Linked DNA regions of Accumulibacter sp.. The protein of the gene in region 1 interacts with the protein of each later gene in a pairwise test. Links are inferred from orthologs where the notes say so. Each region holds a gene or a part of one and is shown in the gene's direction. Other genes may lie near its edges. The genes, in order: menB and rfaD.

Region 1 (3,275 bases):
GGACGGAATCGCGGTCGCCAGCCGCCGCAGTTCGGGGTGCGTCGCCAGATGTTCGAAGATGTCGCCGAATCCCCCATAGATGCCGTAGGTGACGAAGACGCCGACGGCGACGAAGGCCACCAGCTTGACCACCGACTCGAGGGCGATCGCCGCCACCATGCCTTCGTGGCGCTCGGTGGCATCGAGGTGGCGGGTACCGAAGACGATCGTGAACGCAGCCAGGATCAGGGCGATGTAGAAGCTGATGTCGGCTGCCACCGACATCGTCGGGCTGCGATGCGGCATGACGATGTCGGGATAGCCCAGCAGCAGACCGACCGTGCTCGACACCGCCTTCAACTGCAGCGCGATGTAGGGAACGATGCCGATCACCGCGATGATCGTCACCAGCCCGCCGAGGAGATGGCTCTTGCCGTAGCGCGACGAAATGAAGTCGGCGATCGAGGTGATGCGATTGGCCTTGACGATGCGGATCATCTTGCGCAGGATGAACCAGCCCAGCGCCATCACCAGCGTCGGCCCGAGGTACACCGGCAGGAAGCCGATGCCCGAGACGGCGGCTCGCCCGACGCTGCCGTAAAAGGTCCAGGTCGTGCAGTACACCGCCATCGACAGGGCGTAGATCGTCGCGCTGTCGATCAGAGACCGGCCTTGGTCGGCTCGCCGGTCGCCCCACCAGGCGACGGCGAACAGCAGGCCGAGGTAGAGCAGCGAGACGGCAATCAGGACCGGCGCTTGCAGCATCGTCGCGGCCTAGCCGGAACGCGCTTCGCTCGCCCAGGCCATCAGGGCGATGACCAGCGCCCAGGCAAAGAAGATGTAGGCGAAGATCAACGGAATGTCGAAGACCTCGCTCGGCCGGTCGAAAACCGACAGCAGCGGGTAGTTGAAAAGCACGCAGCCCGCGAGAAAAGCCGCAACCAAGCGATCCCTGCCGAGTATCCTGCGCTGCATCGGAGCCTCCTCGCCAATGCTGTTGGCCGCATGCGCAGCAGCCCTGAAGGCGCGCTGCCGGCATCCAGTCAGTCTTCGTCAAACGCTATACTGCCGCCTTCTCCCCCTTCGCCGAGGAACCATCTGGATGATCCGCCCCGCTCTCGATTGGCAGCCACGCGTCGCCGACGCCACCTACAGCGACATCCGCTACGACGCTGCCGAGGGCATCGCCCGCATTGTCATCAATCGGCCCGAGCGACGCAATGCCTTTCGCCCCGAAACCGTCGAGCAACTGATCGATGCCATGCACCGGGCGCAGTTCGATGCCGCCATCGGTGTCATCGTCCTGACCGGCGCCGGACACCTCGCCTTCTGCTCGGGCGGCGACCAGTTCGTGCGCGGCGATGACGGCGGCTACCACGACGAAGCGGGCATGCCGCACCTCAATGTGCTCGACCTGCAGATGCAGATTCGCCGCTGCCCGAAGCCCGTGGTGGCGATGGTCGCGGGTTACGCGATCGGTGGCGGGCACGTCCTGCACCTCGTCTGCGACCTGACGATAGCCGCCGACAACGCCCGTTTTGGCCAGACCGGCCCGCGCGTCGGCAGTTTCGACGCCGGCCTCGGCGCCGGGCTGATGGCGCGGACGATCGGTCTCAAGCGGGCGAAGGAGATCTGGCTACTCTGCCGCCAGTATGACGCGGCGCAGGCGCTGTCGATGGGGCTGGTGAATGCGGTCGTTCCCCTCGCCGGACTCGAGGAGGAGACCGTGCGCTGGTGTCGCGAGATGCTGCAGCTCTCGCCGATGGCGCTGCGCATGATCAAGGCCGGCTTCAACGCCGATACCGACGGTCTTGCCGGGATCCAGGAACTCGCCGGCAATGCCACCGGCCTCTTCTACATGACCGCCGAAGGCCAGGAGGGACGCAATGCCTGGGTCGAGAAGCGGCGACCGGATTTCTCGCGCTATCGCCGGCGGCCCTGAGCGTCATCGGCGCCCGCGCTGCGACAGCGGCCGGGACTCCGCGCGCGGGTCCGGCGGCACGGCGCTGGCAACCACTTCCGGCGGACCGCCGCGACGCCGATGAAGCTCGCTGCAGCGAGCGTTCACCCCTATCGGCTGCCGCTGCGGTCGCCTTGGCTGACGGCGGGCGCCAGCGTCGACGAACGCTGCGGCTGGCTGCTCTGCCTGCAGGACGACAGCGGACGCCGCGCCTACGGTGACTGCGCGCCGCTGCCCGGCAGCGGTGGCGAGAACGCGCCGGCCGCGGCACAGGCGCTGCGCTCGCTGCTGCTGCCGCTGATCGGCCTCACCGCCCGGGCAGCGCTCGAGCGGCTCGCGCCGGACGGCGACTGTCCCACGCCGGTCGCGCGCTGTGCCGTCGAGACGGCGCTCCTCGACCTGCTGGCGCAGGGTTCCGGGATGCCGCTTGCGGCCTACCTCAGCGGCACCCGCCTGCGGCACGGGATGTGCTCGGCGCCACCGCCCCCCGTACGGATCAACGCCGCCTGTGGCAGTCTGCACAACCTCGGCGCCAACGACATTCGCGCCGCCTGCAACGCCGGCTTCGCGATTCTCAAGATGAAGGTCGGCGTGCTCGCCATCGACGACGAGGTCGCCCTCCTGCAGCAGATCGCCACCGTCCTGCCACCCGGCTGCCGCCTGCGCCTCGACGCCAACCGCGCCTGGCCGGACGCGGCGGCGACCCGCTTCCTGCAGGCCTGCGCCAAGCTGCCGATCGAGATGCTCGAGGAACCGCTGGCCGCTCCCGACATCGACCGGTTGCAGGCCCTGCAGGACAGCACGACGATCGCCATTGCCGTCGACGAGTCGATCCGCCACCTCGACGGCGAGGCCCTCGTCGGGCGGCGGGCGGTGCGCCGCCTGGTGCTCAAGCCGCCGCGGCATGGCGGCCTGCTGCCGACCCTCGCACTGGCGCGCCAGGCCGGCAACGCCGGCGTCGAATGCATCATCACCAGCAGCCTCGACAGCGCCTGCGGCATCACCGCTGCCGCCCACGTCGCGGCAGCACTCGACAACGGGCTGGCGCACGGTCTTGCCACCTCGGCGTGGCTGCACGAGGATACCGGGTCGCCACCCCGCATCGGCCGCGGCCTGCTGCTGCTCGACGCCTCGCCAGGGCTCGGCTTCGTGCCCGAACGGCAGCGACGCTTCCTGCCACTCGACGCGCTATACTGTCGATAATTACAGTGACCAGGAGGCGGCGTGGTCGACGACACGGGCAAGCAGGCGGCCGCACGAGTGGCTGGCAGGATACGCGCCGGGCATCCGCGTGCGACACCGGTGAGCAACGCGCCGAGGATGCGCATTCCTGATG
Region 2 (3,252 bases), 1.2 Mb from region 1 along the record:
AGTTCGACCTGACACCCTAGGAGTCTCCCGTGCATTCATCGTTGCCTGCTGCGCGCGACGCCAGGCTGGCATGGCATCTGGCTGCGCCCGATCGGAGCGTCGATGCGGCTGCCTGATCTGTCGGCGGCGCGCCTGCTGATCGTCGGCGACGTCATGCTCGACCGCTACTGGTTCGGCGATGTCGCGCGCATCTCGCCCGAGGCGCCGGTGCCGGTGGTCCGTATTGGCCGCAGCGAAGAGCGGCCGGGCGGCGCGGCGAACGTCGCGCGCAACGTCGCCGCGCTGGGGGCGCACGCCACCCTGCTGTCGGTCGTCGGCGATGACGAGGCGGGCCGCAGCCTGCAGCAGTTGCTGGCAGCCAGCGGTATCGACGTCAGCCTGCATGTCGATCCGGCGATCAGCACGACGGTCAAGCTGCGTGTGATCGGCCGCCAGCAGCAGTTGTTGCGCATCGACTTCGAGACTTGGCCATCGCACGAGGTCCTGCGCGCAAAACTGGCGGAGTTCGCTGTCCGGGTGGCCGACTGTGACGCGGTGATCCTCTCCGACTATGGCAAGGGAGGCCTGACGCACATTGGCGAGATGATCCGGCTGGCAAACGCAGCCGGCAAGCAGGTTCTGGTTGACCCGAAGGGCGACGATTTCTCGAAGTATTCCGGCGCAACCGTGGTGACGCCGAACCGTGCCGAGTTGCGGACCGTCGTCGGCCGCTGGCAGGACGAGGGCGAACTGGCGCGCAAGGCGACCGCCTTGCGCGAGCAGTTGCAACTCGACGCCTTGCTGGTGACGCGCAGTGAAGAAGGGATGTCGCTCTTCCACCGCTCGGCGCTGATCCACGAGAAGGCGGTGGCACGGGAAGTCTTCGACGTCTCGGGTGCCGGGGACACGGTGATCGCCACCCTGGCAGTGATGCTCGCCTGCGCCGCCGGCTGGCCGGACGCGGTGCATGCGGCGAACGTCGCCGCTGGGCTGGTCGTCGGCAAGCTGGGGACTGCCGTGGTCGAGGGCGGCGAACTGGCGGCCGCGGTGAAGTGAAGTGAGGTGATTCCATGTACACCATCGTCACCGGCGCCGCCGGCTTCATTGGCGCCAATCTCGTCCGGGCGCTGAACGAGCGCGGCGTGCGCCGGATCATCGCCGTCGACAACCTGACACGGGCCGACAAGTTCCGCAACCTGGTCGATTGCGACATCGCCGATTACCTCGACAAGCAGGAGTTCATCGATCGCCTGCTGGCTGGCCATTTCGACGGTGACGTCGACGCCATCCTGCATCAGGGCGCCTGCTCCGACACCATGGAAGGCGATGGTCGCTACATGATGGAGAACAATTACCGCTACTCGCTCGGCATCCTCGACTGGTGTCTCGACCAGGAGGTGCCGTTGCTCTATGCCTCGAGCGCGGCAACCTACGGCGGTGGCCGGGTTTTCCGCGAGGAGCGGGCGCACGAGGCGCCACTGAACGTCTACGGTTACTCGAAGTTCCTCTTCGATCAGATAGTCCGTCAGAGGTTGACCGTGAATGGCTCGTCGAGCTCGCAGGTGGTCGGTTTCCGCTACTTCAACGTCTATGGACCGCGCGAGTCGCACAAGGGGCGGATGGCGTCGGTGGCTTTCCACCACTACCACCAGTTTCGCAGCGATGGCAAGGTCAGGCTATTCGCCGGTTGTGACGGTCATGCCGACGGCGAGCAGCGGCGCGACTTCGTGTACGTCGAGGACGTCGTCCGCGTGAACCTTTTCTTCCTCGATCACCCTGAACGATCGGGTATCTTCAACGTCGGTACGGGGCGCGCGCAGACCTTCAACGAGTTGGCGGTGGCGAACGTCAATGCCTGCCGGGCGCTTGCCGGTGAGAGTCCGTTGCCGCTGGCGGAGCTGGTTGGGCAGGGATTGATCGAATATGTGCCTTTTCCTGCGGATCTCAGAGGCCGCTATCAGAGTTTCACCGAGGCGGATCTGACGAAGTTGCGCCGGGCTGGCTACCAGGCGACCTTTGCCGACGTCGGCGAGGGTGTGGCACGCTATGTCGACTGGTTGAATGCTCATGGTTGAGACCCTCGAGGACCAGGTTGGCGGTACGCCGCTGGTGATCCTGAAGCGCCTGCCGGGCACGCTTGGCGCGGCGCGCGGCAACCGCATCCTGGCGAAACTGGAGGGCAACAATCCGGCCGGATCGGTCAAGGATCGTCCGGCGCTATCGATGATCGCGCGGGCCGAACGGCGCGGTGACATCCGGCCGGGCGACACGCTGATCGAGGCGACCTCGGGCAACACCGGTATCGCGCTGGCGATGGTGGCCGCCGCGCGCGGCTACCGCATGTTGTTGGTGATGCCGGAGAACCAGAGCGTCGAGCGGCGGCAGACGATGCGTGCCTTTGGCGCCGAACTGGTGCTGACGCCGCGCGACGGCGGGATGGAGCTGGCGCGTGACATCGCCGAGGGCATGCAAAGGGAGGGTCGCGGCATCATCCTCGACCAGTTTGCCAACCCTGACAACCCGCTGGCGCACTATGAGGGCACCGGCCCGGAGCTGTGGCGGCAGACGGCCGGCGGCATCACCCATTTCGTCAGCAGCATGGGAACCACCGGGACGATCATGGGTGTCTCGCGTTATCTCAAGGAACGGAACGCGGCGATCTGCATCGTCGGTTGCCAGCCGGAGGAAGGTTCGCAGATCCCGGGGATCCGCAAGTGGCCGGAGGCCTACCTGCCGAAGATCTTCGAGCGCACGCGGGTTGATCGCGTCGAGTCGGTGTCACAGGACGCAGCGGAAGAGATGACCCGTCGCCTGGCGCGCGAGGAGGGCATCTTCGCCGGCATCTCCTCGGGTGGCGCGCTCACCGTTGCCCTGCGGCTGGCTGCCGAAGTCGAGAATGCAACCATCGTCAGCATCGTCTGCGACCGCGGTGACCGCTACCTGTCGACCGGCGTCTTCCCGGCCTGAACGCGGTCGATGAAGCCGGTTCTCGCTTTTGACATCGAGACGGTTCCGGACGTCGCGGGTCTGCGCCGCCTGCATCTGCTCGATCCGGGCCTGTCCGATGAGGAAGTCGCCGAACTCGCGTTCCAGCGACGGCGGGCGGCGACCGGCAACGACTTCCTGCCCTTGCACCTGCAGCGGGTGGTGGTGATTTCCTGTGCGCTGCGTGTGGGGAGGGATTTCCGTGTCTGGTCCCTGGCTGCACCCGAGCTCGGCGAGGCGGAGATCATCCAGCGTTTCTTCGACGGCGTGGAGAAGTTCACGCCGCAA

Evidence for each region.
Region 2: the proteins of menB (region 1) and rfaD interact in binary tests that used the Escherichia coli proteins (3 or more experiments, as listed by UniProt). The link is inferred for Accumulibacter sp. from one-to-one orthologs.

Annotation. Positions count from the first base shown.
Region 1 is NZ_JAZKUG010000001.1:4,318,101-4,321,375, forward strand. What follows is about bases 42-3,001. They hold menB (1,4-dihydroxy-2-naphthoyl-CoA synthase), read left to right. Parts: upstream 42-1,081; coding sequence 1,082-1,921; downstream 1,922-3,001. Other genes in these bases: V5B60_RS19035 (sensor histidine kinase), read right to left, coding at 42-744; V5B60_RS19040 (hypothetical protein), read right to left, coding at 754-954; menC (o-succinylbenzoate synthase), read left to right, coding at 2,021-3,001. Outside these bases: more of V5B60_RS19035, read right to left, coding at 1-41; more of menC, read left to right, coding at 3,002-3,142; V5B60_RS19055 (ATP-dependent helicase), read left to right, coding at 3,260-3,275. UniProt on the Escherichia coli protein: Converts o-succinylbenzoyl-CoA (OSB-CoA) to 1,4-dihydroxy-2-naphthoyl-CoA (DHNA-CoA).
Region 2 is NZ_JAZKUG010000001.1:3,124,055-3,127,306, forward strand. Bases 115-3,051 are described here. They hold rfaD (ADP-glyceromanno-heptose 6-epimerase), read left to right. Parts: upstream 115-1,049; coding sequence 1,050-2,054; downstream 2,055-3,051. Other genes in these bases: rfaE1 (D-glycero-beta-D-manno-heptose-7-phosphate kinase), read left to right, coding at 115-1,035; cysM (cysteine synthase CysM), read left to right, coding at 2,047-2,946; V5B60_RS13885 (3'-5' exonuclease), read left to right, coding at 2,956-3,051. Also shown: lipopolysaccharide assembly protein LapB, read left to right, coding at 1-20; more of rfaE1, read left to right, coding at 103-114; more of V5B60_RS13885, read left to right, coding at 3,052-3,252. UniProt on the Escherichia coli protein: Catalyzes the interconversion between ADP-D-glycero-beta-D-manno-heptose and ADP-L-glycero-beta-D-manno-heptose via an epimerization at carbon 6 of the heptose.